Regions from separate parts of the Ensifer sp. NPDC090286 genome, predicted to be linked through region 4. Evidence: riboswitches for the same ligand, from Rfam matches in the RefSeq annotation. Region 4 holds a riboswitch; each other region holds the start of a gene.
The links. A riboswitch is a leader RNA that binds a small molecule or an ion and turns the genes downstream of it on or off. The one in region 4 is predicted to bind cobalamin.

Region 1: linked by a shared signal. The riboswitch ahead of nrdH (glutaredoxin-like protein NrdH) and the one ahead of bluB (5,6-dimethylbenzimidazole synthase) in region 4 are both predicted to bind cobalamin.
Region 2: linked by a shared signal. The riboswitch ahead of cobU (bifunctional adenosylcobinamide kinase/adenosylcobinamide-phosphate guanylyltransferase) and the one ahead of bluB (5,6-dimethylbenzimidazole synthase) in region 4 are both predicted to bind cobalamin.
Region 3: linked by a shared signal. The riboswitch ahead of metE (5-methyltetrahydropteroyltriglutamate--homocysteine S-methyltransferase) and the one ahead of bluB (5,6-dimethylbenzimidazole synthase) in region 4 are both predicted to bind cobalamin.

Annotation. Positions count from the first base shown of each region.
Region 1 is NZ_JBIVYF010000005.1:255,620-259,008, forward strand. Features, by position in the region: gene nrdE (class 1b ribonucleoside-diphosphate reductase subunit alpha) at 1-1,326, opposite strand, end outside; gene nrdI (class Ib ribonucleoside-diphosphate reductase assembly flavoprotein NrdI) at 1,296-1,712, opposite strand; gene nrdH (glutaredoxin-like protein NrdH) at 1,725-1,946, opposite strand; cobalamin riboswitch at 2,335-2,562, opposite strand; gene ACIQUG_RS25445 (acyl-CoA thioesterase) at 2,715-3,389, opposite strand, start outside.
Region 2 is NZ_JBIVYF010000001.1:1,016,329-1,019,717, reverse strand. Features, by position in the region: gene ACIQUG_RS04985 (MFS transporter) at 1-602, shown strand, start outside; cobalamin riboswitch at 934-1,388, shown strand; gene cobU (bifunctional adenosylcobinamide kinase/adenosylcobinamide-phosphate guanylyltransferase) at 1,523-2,047, shown strand; gene cobW (cobalamin biosynthesis protein CobW) at 2,051-3,115, shown strand; gene cobN (cobaltochelatase subunit CobN) at 3,218-3,389, shown strand, end outside.
Region 3 is NZ_JBIVYF010000005.1:260,081-263,469, forward strand. Features, by position in the region: gene metE (5-methyltetrahydropteroyltriglutamate--homocysteine S-methyltransferase) at 1-1,393, opposite strand, end outside; cobalamin riboswitch at 1,494-1,714, opposite strand; gene ACIQUG_RS25455 (hypothetical protein) at 1,733-2,023, opposite strand; gene ACIQUG_RS25460 (LysR substrate-binding domain-containing protein) at 2,176-3,105, shown strand; gene ACIQUG_RS25465 (metallophosphoesterase family protein) at 3,327-3,389, shown strand, end outside.
Region 4 is NZ_JBIVYF010000001.1:845,271-848,659, reverse strand. Features, by position in the region: gene ACIQUG_RS04175 (phytanoyl-CoA dioxygenase family protein) at 1-822, shown strand, start outside; gene ACIQUG_RS04170 (SDR family oxidoreductase) at 912-1,724, shown strand; cobalamin riboswitch at 1,807-2,020, shown strand; gene bluB (5,6-dimethylbenzimidazole synthase) at 2,066-2,761, shown strand; gene ACIQUG_RS04160 (DUF2865 domain-containing protein) at 2,774-3,389, opposite strand, start outside.

The DNA.
Region 1 (3,389 bases), on a different contig from region 4:
GATCGAGGTCTCGATGGTCTGGCCGAAATCCGGGCTGTCCATGGCAGCGGCGATGTTCAGCGAGCCGAGGTTGCAGGAGATGTCCTTGCCCATGTGCTTGTAGGAGAGGTCGTCGTTGAATTCGCTCGCCTCGCTCACCTGCAGGATTTCCGAGCAGAGGTTGCTCATGGTGATGCGGCCGGCAATCGGGTTTGCCCGGTTCACCGTGTCCTCGAACATGATGTACGGATAACCGCTCTCGAACTGGATCTCGGCGATGATCTGGAAGAAGTCGCGCGCCTTGATCTTGCGCTTGCGGATGCGGGCATCCTCCACCATCTCGCGATACTTCTCCGTCACCGAGATTTCGGTGAGCGGCACGCCATAGACCTGCTCCACGTCATAGGGCGAGAACAGGTACATGTCCTCGTTGTTGCGGGCGAGCTCGAAGGTGATGTCGGGGATGACGACGCCGAGCGACAGCGTCTTGATGCGGATCTTCTCGTCGGCGTTCTCACGCTTGGTGTCGAGGAAGCGCATGATGTCGGGGTGGTGGGCATGCAGGTAGACAGCACCCGCACCCTGGCGCGCGCCAAGCTGGTTGGCGTAGGAGAACGAGTCTTCCAGCAACTTCATGACCGGGATGACCCCGGAGGATTGGTTCTCGATCTGCTTGATCGGTGCGCCCATCTCGCGGATGTTGGTGAGCGACAGCGCCACGCCGCCGCCGCGCTTGGAAAGCTGCAGCGCCGAATTGATGGCGCGGCCGATGCTTTCCATGTTGTCCTCGATCCTCAGCAGAAAGCAGGAGACGAGCTCGCCACGGCTCTTCTTGCCGGCATTGAGGAAGGTCGGCGTCGCCGGCTGGAAACGGCCGGAAATGATCTCGTCGACGAGGTCGCGGGCAAGCGCCTCGTTGCCGCGCGCCAACGCCATCGCCACCATGCAGACGCGGTCTTCGTAGCGTTCCAGGTAGCGCTTTCCGTCGAAGGTTTTGAGCGTATAGGACGTGTAATATTTGAAGGCGCCGAGGAAGGTCGGGAAACGGAACTTCTTCGAATAGGCGTGGTCGTAGAGATCGCGCACGAAGTTGAACGAATACTGGTCCAGCACTTCCTGCTCGTAGTAGCCCTCGGTCACCAGATAATCGAGCTTTTCCCGCAGGTTATGGAAGAAGACCGTGTTCTGGTTGACGTGCTGCAGGAAGTATTGCTTCGCCGCCTGCCGGTCCTTGTCGAGCTGGATCTTCCCCTCCTCGTCGTAGAGGTTCAGCATCGCGTTCAGCGCGTGGTAATCCAGCGCCGCTTCCGTCGCCTTCAGGGGGCGTTCGAGTGTTGTGACGTCCAAAATCGTTCCATCCCGTTTTTGACATTGGCGACGTCCTCGTCGGTTCCGAGCAGCTCGAACCGGTAGAGGTAGGGCACCCGGCACTTGGCCGAGATCACCTCGCCGGCGATCCCGTAGGTCGCGCCGAAATTGCTGTTGCCCGCTGCGATCACGCCGCGGATGTGAGAGCGGTTGCCCGCGTCGTTCAGGAAGCGGATCACCTGTTTCGGCACGGCACCTCGGCCATCGTCGCCGCAGTAGGTCGGTACGACGAGCACATAGGGCTCCGAAACCGTAAGTGCATCCTTACTTTCCTTGAGCGGTATGCGGGCCGCGCGAAGGCCGAGTTTCTCGACGAAGCGATGGGTGTTTTCCGAGCGGCTGGAAAAATAGACGATCAGCCCCATCGCTTCTCTCCTTCAGGAAAGCGCGCTGATCATGTCCGGGCGGAACCCCGCCCAATGCCGCTCGCCGGCGACGACCACTGGAACCTGCCGGTAGCCGAGATCCTGCACCAGCGCGAAGCCATCGGAATCCTCGGAAATATCGACGATGCGATAGTCGATGCCCTGGCGGTCAAGCGCGCGGGTGGTGGCGGTGCATTGGACGCAGGCGGGTTTGCTGTAGACTGTGATCGACATGGGTTCCTCGTGAGGGTCTGGCAAATGGGCGCAAAAAATCGGCGGGTCGCGCGAACGCGAACCGTGGGCTTGGCGATAGGGCACGAAACATCGCTCCCCGGTCGCCTCGATCGGAGTGGATGTCGGCAAGCTGGCCCAAGGTCGATTAGGCAGCCGGGCCGGCTCGTTCTGGTCGGGCGCTCCGGAATTTCCGCAGATGCGGGCTCTCAGGGCGCGGCCTTTCGATCAGGCGCGCAACAATGCGCACCCGTCCGCAGAAGGTGGATCTGAACTGGAAGAAACTGACATGACTTCACCCCGAAGCTTTCGACAGGCTGCCGGGGAGATGTCGAGACGATCGGGCAGGCTCATCCTGCCACGCACTCAACCCCTCCGGACACCCCGCCCGTGGACGTTTGTTGCTCGAGGCAGGTCTCCTGGCTTACGGGTCAAAGCTTCCATCCCGACCTTCCCGAGGCCTCATGCCTCAGTGGTCCAATTCCGGACAGTTGCTCGCCGTCTACAGTTGCGGGGGCAGCTACGGCATAGCCTGAGCGGAAAACCCGCCGGCGCACCGTATTCCCGTCTTAGCTCCCAATCCTTGCGAATCGGAAGAACCTCGAACACTAGATATAGTAGTTCATCGCAAATCTGCGTCAATAGGTTCTATATGCTGAAGGCGGGGGTGCAGCGGTCTTTTCTTTTTCGGTGTGGATAACGGGGAGTAAATGGCGGCGCGCAATCAATCCTGTGGACCGAGGGCGCCATTGAGCGGCGCCCCCGGCTTGCTCAGGCGGCGAAGGCCGCAACCGGGCGGTTGCGGCTGTCGACGGCCACCATCACGAAAGTCCCGGTGACGGTCAGCAGGCGCCCGCCGCTGAGCAGTTCTTCCGACCAGAGCTCGACCTCTATCGTTGTGGAACTGCGTCCGGTCCGGGTGACGCGCGCCAGCGTGTCGACGATCGTTCCGGCGGCGACACGCCGCTTGAAATCGCTCCTGCAGGAGGCGAGCACCATCGCTTTGCCGGTCAGCCGGGTCGCGGCGACGAAGGCCGCCTTCGTCATCTGGGCGAGTGCATCGCCGCCAAAGAGCGCGCCGGCGCTGTTGGTCTGGCCCGGAAAAACGATGTCGGTCATGCCGACGAAATCGGCGGCGGGAGCAGCCGGCGCGGGCTCGGCGAGCGGCGGAAGGTGCCAGTCGGCACCTTTGTCCCGCGGCATCCCAACCATGGTGAACTGTCCGCGTGAGCAAAGATCGCGGCCGCCGGTCGCAAGGTCTTCGGCCACCATCTCGACGTCGACGACCATCGAGCGCCGCCCGACGCGCACCGGGCGGCCAGAGAAACTGACGATCTGGCCGATGCGGGCGGGTGCGCGAAAGTCGATCCGGTCGCAGGAGGCGGTGACGAAGGGAACGCGGCCGTGGCGGGTGGCGACGATGAAGGCGATCCGGTCCATCAGCGC
Region 2 (3,389 bases), 170 kb from region 4:
GTCCCATGGCAAGGAGGGCCACCGAGCGTCGTCCGCGAAGGCTGTTCTCCGTCCTGGCGAACGCTCCGCTGGCGCTGCTTCTGGCGATCGTCGCCCTCGATACCTTTACGATTGGTGCCATGCAGGTTGGCGCGGTGGCGAGCGTCACAGCCACCCTGGCAGGTGTTCTTCTCGGTGGATTTGCTGCCGGCGAGGTTTTCGGCGGCATTTTCTATGGCGCGCTGCGCGCACAACCATCGGTGAAGCGCGGCATGATTGCCTTTCACCTGGTGACGGCCTGCTTTTTCATCTTGATGAGCATGACGTCAAACCATTGGCTTCTGTTGCTGCTCTATCTCGGTGCCGGGGTTTTCAGCGGAGCCCGGGATGCGCTCGGCCAGCTCGCTGTCGGGCTGAGTGCCCGACCGGAGGATCGAACCGAGGCGTTTGGCTGGCTTACCAGCTTTATGTGGGCGGGCTACGGGCTCGGCACGCTTTTGTTCGGAAGCCTCGGCGAAGGATGGGGGGCGAGCGCCATTTATCTGGCCGCAGCCGCAGTCTCGACCACAGCGGTGATTGCGACGTGCTGGCTGAAAATCGTCAATCCTCAACCGAAAGAGTAGCGCTCCCGTGGGGCCGATTGGCGCACGGTGCACAGGACCATGCGGTCGAACGCGCGATCGCCGAACCATTTGCGGATGTTGATCATCATGCTGGCGAATTTGCCTCGGAACAGAGGTGCGCCAGAGCTTGAGGGCGCATTGGCGCATTCTGATAGCGATTTGGCACAGAATGAGAGTGTAAGGGCTCGAACCACGGGTGGAAGGCAGGCGGATACGCGACCGTTCTTGGCGGGCCGCGGCCGTCCGTTCACGGCTCGACAAATCGTCGCGTGGCGCAACTCGGCCGGGGAGGCGTCGCATGCGTCGATTGACTTTGCGCGGTCCGGTTCCTAATCATCGGCTGTTGGATGGTTCCTCCGCGTCGTGGCGACACGGGGGAATAATTGGGAATGTGACGGATGGACCCAAGTCGGGCATCCTTATCGCAGCCGACCCCGCGACTGTAGAACGGTCAGGGTTCGCCATCGGGTTTGGTGCCGGGTTGTCGGCCGGTTGCATGGGCAACCGGGGCAGGTCGGGGATCAAGCCGGAAAAGCCACTGGTGTGGCATCGTGATCAGCCGGGTTGGACGCCTCTTCTTCTACGAATCGTCCGCCTTTCACGAAGCCGCCCGCAGCGCCCGTGCGTCGGAGATGACGTGCAAAAGGTTCGCTGTCGGAAAAACGCCGGGAAGGTGAGGCGGGCCGTTCGGGTCCTGACATCGGAACCTTGCCCTTTGAGGGCGAGGCGATGTTTGGCCCCGTGACGCCGTGAGCCAGGAGACCTGCCATCCGACATGGGCATTCCGCCCGAGGGGACGTTTGTCTCCAACGCCATCACGGAGGTTGTTTTGGCTCGCAGATGTTTTCAAGAACGCGCCCTTGGCGCGCCCGACGGCCGTTGCCGCCTGCCGCTGATCTCGGCATGTTGAGGCAGCGGCGATGAGCAGTCTCAGCGACGGACCCGTGCTGGTTCTTGGCGGCGCCCGCTCCGGCAAGTCCGGCTTTTCCGAGAGGCTCGTCGAAGCGTCCGGCCTCACCAGACATTATGTCGCCACGGGACGCGCCTGGGACGACGAAATGCGCGCGCGCATCGACCACCACCGGATAAGCCGCGGCGAAGGCTGGACGACGCATGAGGAGCCGGTCGATCTCGTCGGCGTGCTGAGAAGCATCGACGATCGGGCTAACGTGGTCCTGATCGACTGCCTGACGCTGTGGGTCACCAATCTCATGCTCGAAGAGCGCGACATCGCGGCGGAATTCGCCGCCCTTGCCGCGTATCTGCCTGAGGCGCAGGCGCGTCTCGTATTCGTTTCCAACGAGGTCGGCCTCGGCATCGTGCCCGAGAACCGCATGGCCCGCGAATTCCGCGACCATGCCGGCCGGCTTCACCAGATCGTTGCGGAGAAATCCGCTGAAGTTTACTTTGTCGCGGCCGGTTTGCCGCTGAAAATGAAGGGTTGAAAAATGACCACTGCGAGAGCCAACCAGGGCAAGATCCCGGCGACCGTCATCACCGGCTTCCTTGGCGCCGGCAAAACGACGATGATCCGCAACCTGCTGCAGAACGCCGACGGCAAGCGCATCGCGCTGATCATCAACGAGTTCGGCGATCTCGGCGTTGATGGCGACGTGCTCAAGGGCTGCGGTGCGGAGGCCTGCACCGAGGACGATATCATCGAGCTCACCAATGGCTGCATCTGCTGCACGGTTGCCGATGATTTCATCCCGACCATGACCAAGCTGCTCGAGCGCGAAAACCGTCCCGATCACATCATCATCGAAACCTCGGGCCTCGCTTTGCCGCAGCCGCTGATCGCCGCCTTCAACTGGCCGGATATCCGCAGCGAAGTGACCGTCGATGGCGTCGTCACCGTGGTCGACAGTGCGGCCGTTGCCGCCGGCCGCTTTGCCGACGACCACGACAAGGTCGATGCGCTGCGCGTCGAGGACGACAATCTCGATCACGAAAGCCCGATCGAGGAACTGTTTGAGGACCAGCTGACCGCTGCCGACCTCATCGTTCTCAACAAGACCGACCTCATCGACGCCTCCGGCCTCAAGGCCGTGCGCGACGAGGTCTCTTCGCGCACCAGTCGCAAGCCTGCGATGATCGAGGCGAAGAACGGCGAAGTCGCCGCCGCCATCCTGCTCGGCCTCGGTGTCGGCACGGAAAGCGATATCGCCAACCGCAAGTCGCACCACGAGATGGAGCACGAGGCCGGCGAAGAGCACTCCCACGACGAGTTCGACAGCTTCGTCGTCGAGCTTGGCGCGATTGCCGATCCGGTCGCCTTCATCGATCGTCTGAAGGGCGTGATCGCAGAACATGACGTGCTGCGTCTCAAGGGCTTCGCCGACGTACCCGGCAAGCCGATGCGGCTGTTGATCCAGGCGGTCGGCGCCCGCGTCGACCAGTATTATGATCGTGCCTGGGCTGCCGGCGAGAAGCGTGGCACGCGCCTCGTCGTCATCGGCCTGCACGACATGGACGAGCAGGCGGTACGCGCCGCGATCACCGCGCTGGTCTAGATCGTTTCTTGAGTGAAATGACCTAACGCATTGAAATAATGCAGTTTCGGGCGGAGGCCGCTTTCAGCGTTTCCGCCGGGATTGCCCGAACGGACAAGACGAATGCATCTGCTTCTCGCCCAGAAAGGAACGATCGCCGACGGCAACGAAGCGATCGACCTTGGGCAAACGCCGGCCGATATCCTGTTCCTGTCGGCCGCCGACACCGAGCTTTCCTCGATCGCCGCAGCCCATGGTCGCCGCGAAGGCGGCTTGAGCCTGCGCATCGCCAGCC
Region 3 (3,389 bases), on a different contig from region 4:
GCGATCGGGCCTGGCGGACTTCTGCCGTCTGCGGGAAGGAGCCGATCGTCGTCGTCGGGAAGAGCGGCAGCGACAATCTTTCCGCCTGAAGCGCACGACGGGCGGGGAAGGGCGATTGGCGTTGGCTGTCGGCGGCGGTCAATGCCTTCAACCGGCCGGCGACCAGCGGATCATGGATCCTGAGCGACGTCAGCCGCGCCTTGGCCGCTTCGCTCGAGGCCGCAAAGACCCTTTCCGGATTGGCAAGCCCCGGCTCGAAGGCACGGGCGAGAAGGCTTAATTCATCGAGCTTCTGGACGGCGAAAGCGAGCCACGAGGCAAGCTCCAGGTCGAGCGCCTGTTCCATGTCGAGGTCGACGGGCACATGCAGGAGCGAGCACGAGGGCGCAAGCTCGATCCGGTCGCGGCCATGGGCAGAGACCAGCGGCTGCAAGCGGCGGAACAGGCCGGCAAGATCCGTCCTCCAGACGTTGCGGCCGTCGATGACGCCGAGCGACAGTACCCGGTTAGCCGGAGCGGATTGGAGGAGGACCTCGATCTGCTGCGGCGCGCGCACGAGATCGACATGCAGGCCCGCGACCGGCAGCGCCAGGGCGCTCACCATATTGTCGCCGATCGCGCCGAAATAGGTCGCAAGCATGATCCGGAGTCCGGGAACTTTCGCCCGGAACGTATGATAGGCAAGGTCCAGGGCCTGCCTTTCCCGGTCGGTGAGATCGAGCACCAGGCAAGGTTCGTCGATCTGAACCCAGTCGGCGCCGGCATTGGCAAGTTCGGTTAGCAGCTCGACGTAAACGGGAAGCAAGCGTTCGATCAGGTCGAGGGGATCGAAATCTCCGCCCTTCGCCTTGCCGAGCTTGAGGAACGTCACCGGGCCAAGCAGGACCGGGCGGGTTCGATAGCCGAGGGCCTCGGCCTCGAGAAAGGCTTCGAGCGGCCGGTTATGCGTCAGCGCAAAGCGTTGATCCGCTGCGAATTCGGGCACCATGTAATGGTAGTTGGTGTCGAACCACTTGGTCATCTCGAGTGCGGCGTTGCCGCCGTCACCCGCATGCGTGCAACCGGAAGCGCAGGGCGAACCGGTCGAGCCGCGCGCCATGGCAAAGTAAGTGTCGAGATCGACCGGCCCGCCCTTCCAGCCATAGGTAGCCGGGACCGCACCGACGAGCACGGCAGTATCGAGCACGTGGTCGTAGAACGAGAAATCGTTCGAAGGGAGGATATCGATGCCGCGCGCCTTTTGCGCCGCCCAGTTTTCGGCCCGAAGCCGGCGGCCGACGTCGAAAAGCTCGTCACGGCTGATCTTGCCGGACCAGTAGCGTTCAAGCGCAAATTTCAGTTCGCGGTGTCGGCCGATGCGCGGGAAGCCGAGATTGGCAGTCTTGATGGTCATTTCCTTACCCCGAAGGTTGAAGGGCAAGGCTTGAATGCGACGCATCCGCGACGCGAGAAGAATCCCGCGTCGTCAACGCGCCTCATCGGACACCCCGCCCGTGGACGTTGTTCATCGCGGCAGGTCTCCTGGCTTGCGGGTCAACGCGGACCGTTCCGTCTTCCCGAGGCGTCTTCCTCAGTGACATCATCGAACGGCCGCTCTCCGCCTACAGTTGCGGGGGCAGCTTCGGCCTGGGCGCTTGTCGGCGCCGCACCGAATTCCCTCTTAGCTCCGTCCCGCCGGATGGCGAGGCGCAGAACCACGATGTCGGGACAATGCCCTGCAATCGCTCGGTCGTCAATCGCATAAAGAAATGCTTATGTCTTTATTCTCTCCAACCAGGGCGCGAGGCGAGACGCGGGCAATGCGCGGTCCTTCGCTGCAAACTGTTTTCGCGGCGGGTTGCACCGGCACGGGATCGGGCTCCTCCGGCCAGTGCCACGGATCCGCTGTGTCGCCGACGCGCGCACGGATATGTTCCTGGTCCCGCGTCAGGCCGATATCCCGGAGCTGGAACTCGTTGAACGTGTCGATGGCGACCGGAGCACTGAGGGTCCTGTCGGCCCAATTCAGGGCATGGTAAATCATTGATCGCACTGCGCTAAGCATTGCTATCCTCACTTCTCTGGAAGGCGTGTGTTCGCGAAAAAAGTGAGGTTTTTTGCTGTTTCGCGCAAAGCGATTTCTCGCATGCTGGCATAAAGAATGCTTATCTCAGCGTCATGAGCAAGATTCCCCCTATGAGTGCTGTGCGCGCCTTCGAGGCCGCCGCCAGGCACCTGAGTTTCACCCGCGCCGCCGAAGAACTCGGCATGACGCAGGCGGCCGTCAGCTATCAGATCCGGTTGTTGGAGGACCGCATCGGCGCGCCGCTCTTTGTCCGCCTTCCGCGCGAGGTGCGATTGACCGGCGCCGGACGGCAACTGGCGCCAAAGGTAACCGAAGCGATCGATCTTTTGGGGGCGGCCTTCTCGGAGATTGCCGACAAGACCGAACACCACCTGCACATCTCGGTGCTGCCGACCGTCGTTTCGAGCTGGCTCGGCCAACGGCTCGCCAGCTTCCAGACCGCGCATCCGAACATCAGCATCAGGGTGCACATGTCGACCGAGCTGGTCGATTTCAAGCGTGACGCTATCGATCTCGCGGTGCGCAGCGGCGCCGGCGACTGGCCGGGAAACGATGTCTTTCCCTTGTTTCCGCTCGATTACGTGCCGGTCTGTACGCCGTCCTTCCTGGAGAAACATCAACTCAAGGAGCCCGCCGACGTCTTGAGGATCCGGCGTTTCGGCAACGCCACCTGGTGGCGGCGCTGGATGATTGAAACCGGCGTCGAGCCGCCGGCGAGCAACGGTACCGAGCTGATCTTCGACGTCCAGGCGATGGATGTCGCCACCATTCTGGCGGATCACGGCATGGCCATTGCCGTCTCGACCTTCCTAATGGATGAACTGAAGAGCGGCCGGCTGATCCGGCCGTTCGAGCATGTGGTGCGCGACGGCCGCGCCTATTGGCTGGTCTATCCGCAAAGCACCAGGCGGCAGAAGAAGATCCAGGCCTTTCGCGACTGGGTCGTCGCCGAAGCAGACGCGTCGAATGCGATGCTTGCGACCGTCATGGAGCAGTCCTGTCCGGCATCAATTCGGGGCGAACTCGGCGCAAAGTGGTGAGCTTGGGGAAATAAGACGCAGACGCATCCGGTGCGCGCGTGCCGGTTCGCGCCGGCCGGGCTTCTGAAAATGACGCTTTCATGGAGAAACTGAAAATCAGCTGAGAACGGCTGTTACCAAACTGACATGGCGGCTCCCTAAAGACTGCGGCTAACCGCAGAGAAGGGAAGAGACAGCCCTCCGACGCGGATACCGCAAGCCATCGTCGGAGGCCCGTTTCCATGAAAATCGTCCAGATCAGCGACACCCATCTCAGCCCCGCCAAAAGCCATTTCAACGGCAAT
Region 4 (3,389 bases):
CCCGGCGCCAACGACCGCATCTGGAACTCGCTGGAAAAGCACTGCCTGAACGCACCGGAGAATTTCGCCGCCTATTACGGCAATGCCATCATCGCGCTCGTCAGCGAGGCCTGGCTCGGGCCGAACTACCAGATGACGGCGCAGGTCAACCGGGTCAATCCGGGCGGTGCTGCGCAATCGGCGCACCGGGACTATCACCTCGGCTTCCAGACCGCGGCCGTGATCGAGCAGTATCCGGCGCATGTCCACAAGCTCTCGCCTGTCCTGACGCTGCAGGGGGCGGTTGCCCATTGCGACATGCCGCTCGAAAGCGGACCGACGCTCTTCCTGCCCTATAGCCAAACCTATGTGCCGGGCTATCTGGCGCTCAACCGGCCGGAGTTCCGCGCCTATTTCGACGCACACCACGTGCAGCTACCGCTCGAAAAAGGCGATGTCGTCTTCTTCAATCCGGCGCTCTTCCATGCCGCCGGCACCAACCGCTCGCAGGATATTCGGCGCGTCGCGAACCTGCTGCAGGTGAATTCGGCCTTCGGCCGCGCCATGGAAACCGTCGATCGACTGACGATGAGCGCGACGCTCTATCCGGCCTTGAAGGCCTTGCTGGCGGACGGCAAGCTGACGCAGGCGGAAGCGGCCAATGCCATCGCCTCCTGTGCCGAAGGCTACTCGTTCCCGACCAATCTTGACCGAGACCCGCCAATCGGCGGGCTGGCGCCGAAGACGCAGGCGCAATTGATGCGCGAGGCGCTCACTGCGGGAACGGGCGAGGAGGAGTTTCTAGCGGTGCTTGAGGCGCAGGCGAAGCGCAAGCTGAGCTGACGCGCGGGCTACCATTTGACAGGCTCCCGGCGTGGTTTCACCCGGGTGCCGCAGCCGTTTCAAACGAACATTTCCGAGGGAGAAATTCGATGAGTGGACAATTGCAGGGCAAGATCGCCATCGTTACCGGTGGTACGCAGGGGCTGGGCGCGACGATTGCTGGCCTTTTCGCCGAGCGCGGCGCCAAGGGTATCGTCATATGCGGACGCAACGCCGCCAAGGGACGGGCGAGGGCCGAGCAGATCGGCACGGCACATGGCGCGAAAGTCGTCTATGTCGAGGCCGATCTGGAGAAGGTGGACGACGCCCGCAAGGTGGTCGCCGCTTGCGACGCCGAATTCGGCCGGGTCGATGCGCTGGTCAACGCCGCGGCCATCACCGACCGCGGCACGATCCTCGATACCACGCCCGAACTCTTCGACCGCATGTTCGCGATCAACGTGCGCGCACCGTTCTTCCTGATGCAGGAAGCGGTGAAAGTCATGCGGCGCGAGAAGACCGAAGGCACGATCGTCAACATCGGCTCGATGTCGGCGATGGCCGGCCAGCCCTTCATCGCCGCCTATTGCTCGTCGAAAGGCGCGCTCGAAACGCTGACCAAGAACACGGCCTATGCGCTGCTGCGCAACCGCATCCGCGTCAACGGGCTGAATATCGGCTGGATGGCGTCCGAAGGCGAAGACCGCATACAGCGCGAGTTTCACGGCGCGGCTGCCGATTGGCTCGAAAAGGCGGCGGCCAGCCAGCCTTTCGGCCGGCTCGTCGATCCGGCCGAGGTGGCGCGTGCCTGCGCCTACCTGTCGTCGGCCGAATCCGGGCTGATGACCGGATCGGTGATCTGCTTCGACCAGTCGATCTGGGGCGCCTATGACGGCTCGCCGCATCCGGTCGCTCCGCTCTGAGGCGAGGCAGAAAGAAGCAGGTGGAAAGCGGCGCGTCCGGTTTCGCCCGGTTGGCGCCGCTTGTCTTTCTCAATTCCCTGTGCACTTAGTGCCGTCGTCAGGTGCCCGCGAAAGCGGGAGAATCGGGAATCCGGTCGATATTCCGGAACGTGCCCAACGCTGTGACGGGGACGATCGCGTCTAAGAGAGCCTTGAATTGATTCAAGGTTTTGCCACTGGATCTTCAATCGATCTGGGAAGGTGAGGCGATCGGTTGAACCGAAGTCAGAAGACCGGCCTGGCGAGATAGACCGAACCCCGCGTGGACGGCGGGAGGTTTTCGCATTGTTGGGGATCGAACGATGCTGACTGAACCGAAGGGCGGCCTTGCGGCTGCCGGTGCCTTTTCGCTGCAAGAGCGGGAGGCCGTCTACCGTGCGATCGAGACACGTCGAGACGTGCGCGATGAATTCCTGCCCGAGCCATTGCCGGATGATCTGATCAGGCGTCTGCTGGCGGCGGCGCACAGCGCCCCGTCCGTGGGCTTCATGCAGCCCTGGAACTTCGTGCTGGTGCGGGCGGAAGAAACGCGCGAGCGGGTCTGGCAGGCGTTTCGCCGCGCCAATGACGAGGCCGCGCTGATGTTCGAGGCGGAACAGCAGGGAAAGTATCGCGCGCTGAAGCTCGAAGGCATTCGCAAGGCGCCGCTCAGCATCTGCGTCACCTGCGACCGCACGCGCGGCGGCACTGTCGTGCTCGGGCGTACCCACAATCCGCAGATGGACGTCTATTCCACCGTCTGCGCCGTGCAGAACCTCTGGCTTGCAGCGCGGGCCGAAGGGGTGGGTGTCGGCTGGGTCAGCATCTTCCACGAGGCCGAGATCAAGGCGATCCTCGGCATCCCCGACCATATCGAGATCGTCGCCTGGCTCTGCCTCGGCTATGTCGACCGCCTCTATCAGCAGCCGGAACTCGCCGTGAAGGGCTGGCGCCAGCGCCTTCCGCTCGAGGGCCTGGTTTTCGAAGAAGGATGGGGATGCAGCAAGGAGAAGGCGTAAGGCCTCGCCCGATCAATTCTGGACCGGCTGATAGGCCGGTCCCTTCGGATGCTTGAGGTCGATCGCAGTTTCTTCCTGCGGCAGGTAGGTGGGGCCGACGACGCGCACCTTGTTCTTCGACGGATCATAGGGCCGCTCTTCGGGCGGCGCCTTGGCGGTCTCGCCCGCCGCTTCCGGCTTCTTCGTCTCGATGACGATGATCGACGACTGGTCGTCGCCGATCTTCGTTCCTGTCGTCTTCGGCGTGGTTGCGGCGGTCTGCGGTATCTGGCAGCCGCACTGGCCGGGCTTGCCGACGGCGCGGGTGCGATAGGCAAAGGCGTTGGGCATTTCGGTATAGGGACGGCCGGTCACGGCCGAGACCATCCTGTCGCTCTCTTCCGTGTTGAGCTCGTGGAAATAGAGTTCCGTCTCAGCCCCTGGGCAGCGGGCCCGGCAGGCCTGTTCGTCGCGTGGGAAATCGGCCGGCGTCGCATCGGACGAGATCGGGAAGAAGGCGCCGTCGCAGGTGCGCACGCACATGGTTCTGAGCGTGCCGCTATAGTAGCGCTCCTGCGGCGCGTAGCCGTCTTCGCCGTGTCCGAGCATCGGGCCGTAGGCGTCGTCCGGCGGTAGGTCGGCAACGATG